One region of the Kineococcus halophytocola genome, then DNA from elsewhere that is predicted to be linked to it. Evidence: riboswitches for the same ligand, from Rfam matches in the RefSeq annotation. Region 1 holds a riboswitch; the other holds the start of a gene.
The links. A riboswitch is a leader RNA that binds a small molecule or an ion and turns the genes downstream of it on or off. The one in region 1 is predicted to bind S-adenosylmethionine.

Region 1 (4,478 bases):
GCGGCGGTCCCGGGCCGGCCCCGGCTGCTGGTGGCCACGCCCTACGGCGACGCCCACGGGTTCCTGGGGTCGCTGAGCGCGGTGGAGGGGGTCGCGCTCGACCTCGTCCGGGGGACCGTGCCGGCGGACGCGTCCGCACTGGCCGGCAAGACCGTCGTGGGCGGGGTCGTCGACGGGCACAACATCTGGCGGGGTGACCTCGAGCAGGCGCTGACGACCCTGCGCTCCCTGCGGGCGACCGCCGCGCACGTCGTGCCGGGGACCTCGACGTCGCTGCTGCACGTCCCCCACGACGTGACGCGCGAGACGGCGCTGCCGGAACGGCTGCGCAGCTGGCTGGCGTTCGCCGACCAGAAGGTCGCCGAGGTGGTCCTGCTGGGCCGTGCGCTCGCCGACCCCACCGCACCGGGGGTCGCCGACGGGCTGGCGGCGTCGGCCGCGGCCCGCGCCGACCGCCTCGGCGCGCCCGGTGTCGTGCGGCCGCAGGTGCGGGAGCGGCTCGCCGCGCTCGGGCCGGACGCGTTCAGCCGCAGCGACTACGCCGTCCGCCGGGCGGCGCAGGAGGAGGTCCTCGGCCTGCCGCTCCTGCCGACGACGACCATCGGCTCCTTCCCGCAGACACCCGAGATCCGCAGGGCGCGGGCGGCCTGGAGCCGCGGCGAGGTCGCGCACGACGCCTACGAGGAGTTCCTGCGCTCCGAGATCGACCGGGTCGTGCGACTGCAGGAGGACCTGGGCCTCGACGTCGTCGTCCACGGTGAACCCGAGCGGAACGACATGGTCCAGTACTTCGCCGAGCAGCTCGACGGGTTCGCGGTCACCGAGCACGGCTGGGTCCAGTCCTACGGCTCGCGCGGGGTCCGCCCGCCGATCCTGTGGGGCGACGTCGCCCGGCCGGCACCCATCACGGTGCCGTGGAGCACGTACACCGCGAGCCGCACGGCGAAACCCGTCAAGGGGATGCTCACCGGGCCGGTGACGATCCTGGCGTGGTCGTTCGTCCGCGACGACCAGCCGCTGGGGGACACCGCGAGCCAGGTGGCGCTCGCGCTGCGGGACGAGGTCGCCGACCTGGAGGCGGCCGGCATCGGGATCGTCCAGGTGGACGAGCCCGCGCTGCGGGAACTGCTGCCGCTCGCGGCGGCCGACCAGCCCGCCTACCTCGCCTGGTCCGTCGCGTCCTTCCGGCTGGCCACCGCGGGCGCCGCGGATGCGACGCAGGTGCACACCCACCTGTGCTACTCCGAGTTCGGTGAGGTCATCGACGCCATCAACGGCCTCGACGCCGACGTCACCAGCATCGAGGCCGCGCGGTCGCGGATGGAGGTGCTCGAGGACATCGCACGGGCGGGTTTCGCCCGAGGCATCGGTCCCGGCGTCTACGACATCCACTCCCCGCGCGTCCCGTCCGTCGAGGAGATCGTCGGCCTGCTGCGGTCGGCCGTCGCGTCGGTCCCGGCGCGGCAGGTGTGGGTGAACCCCGACTGCGGCCTCAAGACGCGCGGGTACGCCGAGACGACCGAGTCCCTGCGGAACCTCGTCGAGGCGGCCCGCACCGTGCGGGCCGAACTGCCGGCGGGCGTCCCCGTCGTCGGGTAGCCCGTCCAGCCCGCAGAACCCCTCCGTCCGGCCCGGGCCGGACGGAGGGGTTTCGTCGTCCCGGGACCCGCTGCGCCGCCGGTGGTTGAGTTCCGGCACGGTTCCCCGTACAGTTCCCGGTACGACCATCCAGAGCGGCTGAGAGACCTGGCTCCGCGACGCCGCAGCAACCCCCCGGACACGGGCGCGGGTGCTTCCGCCAGGAACGATGGAGGGGTTCAGGTGGAACGGACGTCGCACGTCGCCATCCTCCGGCGCGTCGTGGACCTCTGCCGCACGGGCGCGACCGGCTGTCGCTGACCCGTCCCCCCTCGCCGGCCCTTCGCCGGCCCTCGCGCCGGCCGTCCCACCGGTGCGTTCCACACACTCCTCAGGAGACCCCTTGCGCAGCAGCACGTCCCGGTCTGCCGCCGTCCTGGTCGCCGCCCTGGCCACCCTCACCGCCTGCGGCGGGGGCGCCAGCAACGCCGGGGGCGCCGCCGACGCGACCCCCGTCCGCGGCGGCAACCTCGACGTCGCCATCTCGGTCGACTCCGGCTGCATCGACCCACAACAGGTCGGGAACAACGACGCGCTGAACATCGGCCGCCAGCTCGTGGACTCCCTCACCGTCCAGGACCTCGACGGTCGGATCCAGCCGTGGCTCGCGCAGCGCTGGGAGGTGAGCCCGGACGCGACGACGTTCACGTTCCACCTCCGGCCGGGGGTGACGTTCTCCGACGGCACCCCGGTCGACGCGGCGGCCGTGAAGGCGAACCTCGACGGGATCGTGGCCCTCGGGGCGAAGGCGTCGCTCGGGTCCACCTACCTCCAGGGGTACACCGGGACGCAGACGCCGGACGCGCAGACGGCCGTCGTCACGTTCTCCCGTCCCAGTGCCCAGTTCCTGCAGGCCACGTCGACCATGAGCCTGGGGCTGCTGTCCGTCCCGACCGCCACGGCCGACCCCGCGACCCGTTGCACCGGAGCCACTCTCGTGGGTTCTGGACCCTTCGTCGTCGGCAGCTACGTCAAGGACGACCAGACCGTGCTGGAGCGCCGCACCGGGTACGACTGGGCGCCGACCGGGGCGAAGCACGCCGGAGAGGCCTACCTCGACACCATCACCTACCGGGTGGTCCCCGAGGCGGGCGTGCGCACCGGTTCCCTGCGCTCGCACCAGATCGACGCCACCACCGGCATCGCCTCCCAGGACCTGCCCCAGTTCGACGGCAACGGGTTCTGGACCCAGCGGCGGGCGAACCCCGGGATCCCGTACAACTTCTTCCCCAACGAGTCGCGGGCCCCCTTCGACGACGTACGGGTCCGGCAGGCCCTGTCGAAGGCGATCGACCGCGAACAGCTCGCCAGCCTCCTCAACCCCGGGGACGAGGCGGTGACGTCGGCCCTGTCGGTGTCCACGCCCGGCGCCCCGGACGACGCGGCGGACCTCGCCCGGGACCTCGCCGGGGCGAACCGCCTGCTCGACGCGGCCGGGTGGACCAGGGGTGCAGACGGGATCCGCGAGAAGGCGGGGCGCAGGCTCACGTTCACCGTCCTGTTCTGGCAGCCCACGTCCGCCGTCCTGGAGCTCGTGCAGCAGCAGGTCCGCGAGGCCGGGATCGACCTGCAGCTCAAGCAGGGGACGACGGCCGACACCGCGGCCCAGCAGAGTTCCGGCGACTACGACGTCCTGTTCTACAACCTCACCCGGTCCGACCCGGACGTCCTGCGCACCATCTTCTCGACCGACACGCGGAACGTGAACCAGCGGCCCCGCGGCGCGGTCGACGACCTCCTCGCGGAGCAGTCGTCGACGACCGACGCGACGCAGCGCGCGCAGCTCGTGGCCCGGGCCTCGCAGCTGCTGGTGCAGGAGGCGCACTCCATCCCGCTCATCGAACTGTCGACGGTCATCGCGGCGTCCGACGACGTCCACGACCTGCAGTTCGAGGGGTCCTCCCGGCTGTGGATCCACGACGCCTGGAAGCAGTCGTGACCGGGTACGTCCTGCGGCGGCTGGGGCAGGCCGTGCTCGTGCTGTGGGCCGCGTTCACGGTGACGTTCGTCATCCTCTACCTGCTGCCCAGCGACCCGGTCTCGATCATGCTCGCCGGGGGCCAGGGCGGTGAGCAGTCGACCGCCGACCCCGCGCAGGTCGCGGCGCTGCGGGCCGAGCACGGCCTCGACGACCCGCTGCCCGAGCAGTACGCCCACGCGTTGTGGCGGACGCTGCACCTCGACCTCGGGACCTCCATCCAGAACGGTGCCCCCGTGACGACGCTCATCGGCGACGCGGTGCCGCAGACGCTCGCCCTCGCGGCGGCGGCGTCCGCCCTCGCCCTCCTCCTCGGGGTGGGGACCGCCCTGGCCGCCACCGCGGTCCGGCGGGCCTGGCTGCGCACGACGCTGCAGGCCCTGCCCCCGCTGGGGGTCTCGCTGCCCACCTTCTGGGTGGGACTGCTGCTCATCCAGGTGTTCTCGTTCCGGGTCCCGGTCTTCCCGGCCCTGGGCAACGAGGGCCTCGCGAGCCTCGTGCTGCCGGCGGTGACGCTGGCGGTCCCGGTGTCGGCCTCCATCGCCCAGGTGCTGGCCCGCAGCCTGCGGACGGCCCTGGCCGAACCGTACGTCGAGACCGCCCGCGCCAAGGGAGCCTCCCGCTCCCGCCTCCACCTGCGGCACGCGCTGCGCAACGCCGCGATCCCCACCCTCACGCTGGGCGGGGTCATCGTCGGGAACCTGCTGGCGGGTGCCGTGGTCGTCGAGACGGTCTTCTCCCGGGTGGGCCTCGGGCGGCTCACGGTGAGCGCGGTGAACGGTCAGGACATCCCGCTCGTGCAGGGCCTCGTGCTGCTCGCGGCGACCGTCTTCGTGGTCACCAACCTCGTCGTCGACCTGCT
Region 2 (4,478 bases), on a different contig from region 1:
GCGCGGCACCCCCGCACGGGTCCGTTCCCGGCGTCGTTCCGTCAGCTGCGTCATCCGAGCGTCTTCTCCCAGCTCTGCGCGGCCTCGTCGAGCGCGGCCTGCGGCGGGGTCTTGCCCTGGATCGCCAGCGCGAGCTGGTCGACGAGGTCCTGCAGCGCCTTGGGGGCGCCCTGCTGGTTCGGCCACGCCAGCGGCGTGCCGTCCAGGCCCTCGCGGATGACGTCGGTCGCCTTGCCGGCGGCCTCCGCGTACGAGTCGGCGTCCAGGACGGACGTGCGGGCCGGGTCGATGCCCGACCCGGCGGTCGAGGCCAGCAGGAGGTTGTTCTCCTGGTTCGTCGCCCACTGCACGAACGCCGCGGCCTTGTCCTGCTGCCCCGACGCGCTGGACACGCCGAGGCCGAAGCCCGCGTCCAGAGCGGTGCGCGGCGTCGTGTTCCTCCCCCCGACCGGCAGGGTCACCACGCCCCACTTGTCGACGATCTTCGAGCTGGAGGGGTCCTGCGCCTTGAGGCCGAGGTCGGTCCAGGTGTCGAGCATGGCGCCCTGACCGGACAGGAAGGCGGAGTTGGCCTGGTCGAAGCCCGTCTGCAGCGGCGTGGGCAGGGCGTGGGGGGAGACGTCGATGAGGTGCTGCAGGGCCGCGAGGCCCTCCTCACCCGCGAAGGCCGGCCTGCCGTCGGCGTCCACGAGGGTGCCGCCGTAGCCCGCGAGCCGGTTGATGAAGGAGCAGCCCAGGATCATCGGCACCTGCTGGCCCTCGACGATCGCGCCGTGGACCGCGCCGCCGGAGTCCTTGGTGATCTTCTCGGCGGCCGCGTCGTACTCGTCCCACGTCCTCGGCGGTTCGACGCCGTACCGCTGGAAGACCTCGGCGTTGTAGTAGAGGACGTGGGTGTCGCCGTCGAAGGGCAGGCCGTAGCGCTTGCCGTCGATGAGCGTGTAGGGGTCGTAGATCGACGGCAGGAAGTCGTCGGTGGCGATCTCGTCGTTGGCGCCGATCCACTCGGTGAGGTCGACGAGGGCGCCGGCCTCCACCAGCTCACCGAGGCCGAAGTAGAAGTAGTCGAAGACGTCGAACTCGCCGTCGCCGCCCTGCACGTCGAGGATCTGCTTGCTCGTGAGCTGGTCGTAGGGGATCGCCGTGACCTCCAGCTTCCCGCCGAACTCCTCGGTGAACTTCGTGCCCAGCAGCTCGGTGAAGGCCAGCACGTGCGGCTGGTTGACCATGAGCTTGAGCGTCGCCCCCTGCAGGTCGACGGCCTTCTGCGCGGCCAGGCCCGAGGCGGCCGCACCCTCACCGCAGGCGGTGAGGGTGCCGGTGGCGGCCAGCGCGCCGACGCCGAGGGCGCCGGACAGCACGCGGCGGCGGCTGGCGAGCAGGCGCGAGGTGCTGGAGCGGGGGACGGACACAGGGGTGCGAGGGGTCGCGGGCATGCGGGTGCTCCGGAGGGTGGGCGGACGGGACGCGTCCGGGAGGGTGCGCGCGGAACGGCGCGCTCGTGCGGTGCGGGGTGAGGACCCCGGGGGAGGAGGGGCGGCCGGTCAGGCCGCGGGTGCCGTCCCCCGGCACGTCGGTGCCCCGGGGCGACAGGCCATCGAGGCCGTGCGCGCGAGGTCGACGTGGTAGCGCCGGGTGAGCTGGGTACAGCTGTCCACTGCAGTCCTCCATCGTCCCTGGCGGGAGCACCTGCCGCGCGTGCGGTGGTTGCTGTGGCGTCGTCGAGCCAGGTCTCTCGGCCACTCTGGATGGTGTTCCGGCGAGCGTAGCGGATCACCGGGGCCCGCGGGAACGCTTTCGCGGGCCGCGAGTGCGCAGGGCCCGGCCGGGAGGGCTGTGCGACACTGAGGACGGCCGTGCGTTCCCACCACACCGGGCGCGCGGTCCGCCGTCGAGACCGTCGCCTGGTGCGTGGGTCCCGGGCAGCGCCGCGGTCTGGTGGAAGGACCTCGCAGGCGCCCCGGCCCGTGCCCCGGACGACGACCGCCGGTGGCTCCGGGGGGAGCACGCGTCGCGCGACCCCACCGGTGCACCAGAACTTCCGTCGGGCGCGGGTCGACCCGCCCGGCGATTCCGACGAGGACGCCCGGGCGTCCGCGGGGACGACCGGTGGAGCGGGCGCTGCGGGCGAAGCGGAGCACCCGTGACGAGCACACCCGACGAGAACGCGACGACGCCGGCGACGGCAGGGGCTGGGACGGGGGCGGGGGCGACGAAACCCCGCCGCCGTCGCGCGGCCAGCCGACCGGCCGGTCCCCCGGCCGCCGTGGAGGCGGCCGGCGCCGAACCCACGGCCGCACCGGTCCCCGAGGCCTCGGCCCCGGGGGATACGGCCCAGGAGACCCCGGCCACCGAGCCGTCCGCGGCCCCCGTGGAGGGCTCCGTCCAGACCCCGGCCGAGACCCCCACCGAGGCGCCCGCGCCGCGCAAGCGAGCCCGCCGGGCCACCCGCAAGGTCGCCGCCCCGGAGACCCCGGAGACCCCGGTGGCCGAGGAGCCCGCGACCGAGGCGCCCCCGACGGCCGATCCCGTGGCAGCCGAACCCGCTCCCGCACGCCGTCGGCGTGCCCGCAAGACCGCCGCCGCCCCGGCGGCCGAGGCGCCCGCCGACCCCGCGGCGGCCACTCCCGCCGTCGCCCCCGCCGTCGCCGCCGCCGAGGACGCGCCGGTCGAGGAGGCCCCGGTCGAGGCGCCCGCCGCCACGACGGACCCGACCCCGGCCGCGCACGCCGTCGAGGACCCCGAGCCCGCCGAGCCGGCCGACGACGCCGACCTCATGGACGACCCCGTCCTGCTGCGCGCGGCCGGGTTCGCCCGGGGGTCCCGCCGGGACGAGGCCGAGCCGGCCGACCGCGCCGCGGACGCCGCGGCCCGTGCGACCGCCCTCTTCTTCCAGGCCCCCGACGCCGAGACCCCGCCGCGCCGTCGGCGGGCCTCGGCCCCGGCCGGCCCGCCGCCCGGTGCCCGGTCCTCCGACGGGGACCAGGACGTGCGCGCCGACGCGACCGCGGAGGACGCCGGGGAGAACGCCCCCGGTGCCGGCGTCCGCGACGAGGAGGTCCTGGACAGCCTGCGCGACCTGCGCCGCTCCCGCGGTGCCACCCGCCGGGCCGGTGCCCAGGAGGACTCCGACGACGCGGACGAGACCGAGGACCTCCAGGACACCGAGGACACCGACGAGTCCGCCGAGGACGCGGGGGACGACGACGCGACCGACGACGCGGGTGCGCCCCGTCGCCGTCGTCGCCGGGGTGGGCGGGGCCGGCGCAGCCGTGGCCGCGACGCCGAGGACCGGGACGACCGGGACGAGGACCCCGGTGAGGACGAGGACCGCGACGACGAGGCCACCCCGGACACCGGCCGCGGCCGGGCCGAGGCGCAGGACGACGACGCCGACGGCTCGGACGACGGCGCCGACGACGGCTCGGAGGAGGACGAGCAGTCCGGCTCCTCGCGCCGCCGTCGCCGTCGCCGCCGCCGCAGCGGGTCCGGCGAGGGGGACGACATCTCCGGTGACGACCCGCCGAACACCGTCACCCGGGTCCGCGAACCCCGCCGCTCCCGCGGCGCCGGCGGCATCGGCGGCACCGGCGAGGACGAGATCACCGCGCTGCGCGGCTCGACCCGGCTGGAGGCCAAGAAGCAGCGCCGCCGCGAGGGCCGGGAGGCCGGGCGCAAGCGCGCCATCCTCACCGAGGCCGAGTTCCTGGCCCGCCGCGAGGCGGTCGAGCGGGTCATGGTCGTGCGCCAGCAGGACGAGCGCACCCAGATCGGGGTGCTGGAGGACAAGGTCCTCGTCGAGCACTACGGCGCGCTGCAGGCGCAGACCACGATGGTCGGCAACGTCTACCTCGGTCGCGTCCAGAACGTGCTGCCGAGCATGGAGGCGGCCTTCGTCGACGTCGGCAAGGGGCGCAACGCCGTCCTGTACGCCGGTGAGGTCAACTGGGACGCCGCGGGGCTGGAGGGCCAGCCGCGCCGCATCGAGGCCGCGCTGAAGTCCGGTGACCCCGTCCTGGTGCAGGTCACCAAGGACCCGGTCGGGCACAAGGGCGCCCGCCTGACGAGCCAGGTCTCGCTGCCCGGCCGCTACCTCGTGTACGTGCCGCGCGGGTCGATGACCGGGATCTCCCGCAAGCTGCCCGACACCGAGCGGGCCCGGCTGAAGAAGGTGCTCAAGGAGGTCGTCCCGCCGGGGGCCGGCGTCATCGTCCGCACCGCGGCCGAGGGCGTGGCCGAGGACGAGCTGCGCGCCGACGTCCAGCGGCTGCAGGCGACCTGGGAGGCCATCCAGGCCAAGGCCCAGAGCAAGAACGCCCCGCTGCTGCTGCACGGCGAGCCGGACCTCACCGTCCGCGTCGTGCGCGACGTGTTCAACGAGGACTTCACCAAGGTCGTCGTCTCCGGCGAGCAGGCCTGGGAGGCCGTCCACGGGTACGTCGCCGACGTCGCCCCGGACCTGGCCGACCGGCTGGAGC

Region 2: linked by a shared signal. The riboswitch ahead of AB2L27_RS05760 (ABC transporter substrate-binding protein) and the one ahead of AB2L27_RS11000 (ABC transporter substrate-binding protein) in region 1 are both predicted to bind S-adenosylmethionine.

Annotation. Positions count from the first base shown of each region.
Region 1 covers NZ_JBGFTU010000011.1:28,949-33,426, reverse strand. Annotated here, with positions in the region: gene metE (5-methyltetrahydropteroyltriglutamate--homocysteine S-methyltransferase) at 1-1,599, shown strand, start outside; SAM riboswitch class I at 1,722-1,814, shown strand; gene AB2L27_RS11000 (ABC transporter substrate-binding protein) at 1,982-3,577, shown strand; gene AB2L27_RS10995 (ABC transporter permease) at 3,574-4,478, shown strand, end outside.
Region 2 covers NZ_JBGFTU010000005.1:119,364-123,841, reverse strand. Annotated here, with positions in the region: gene AB2L27_RS05765 (carbohydrate ABC transporter permease) at 1-54, opposite strand, end outside; gene AB2L27_RS05760 (ABC transporter substrate-binding protein) at 51-1,436, opposite strand; SAM riboswitch class I at 1,665-1,755, opposite strand; partial or broken gene AB2L27_RS05755 (Rne/Rng family ribonuclease) at 2,963-4,478, shown strand, end outside.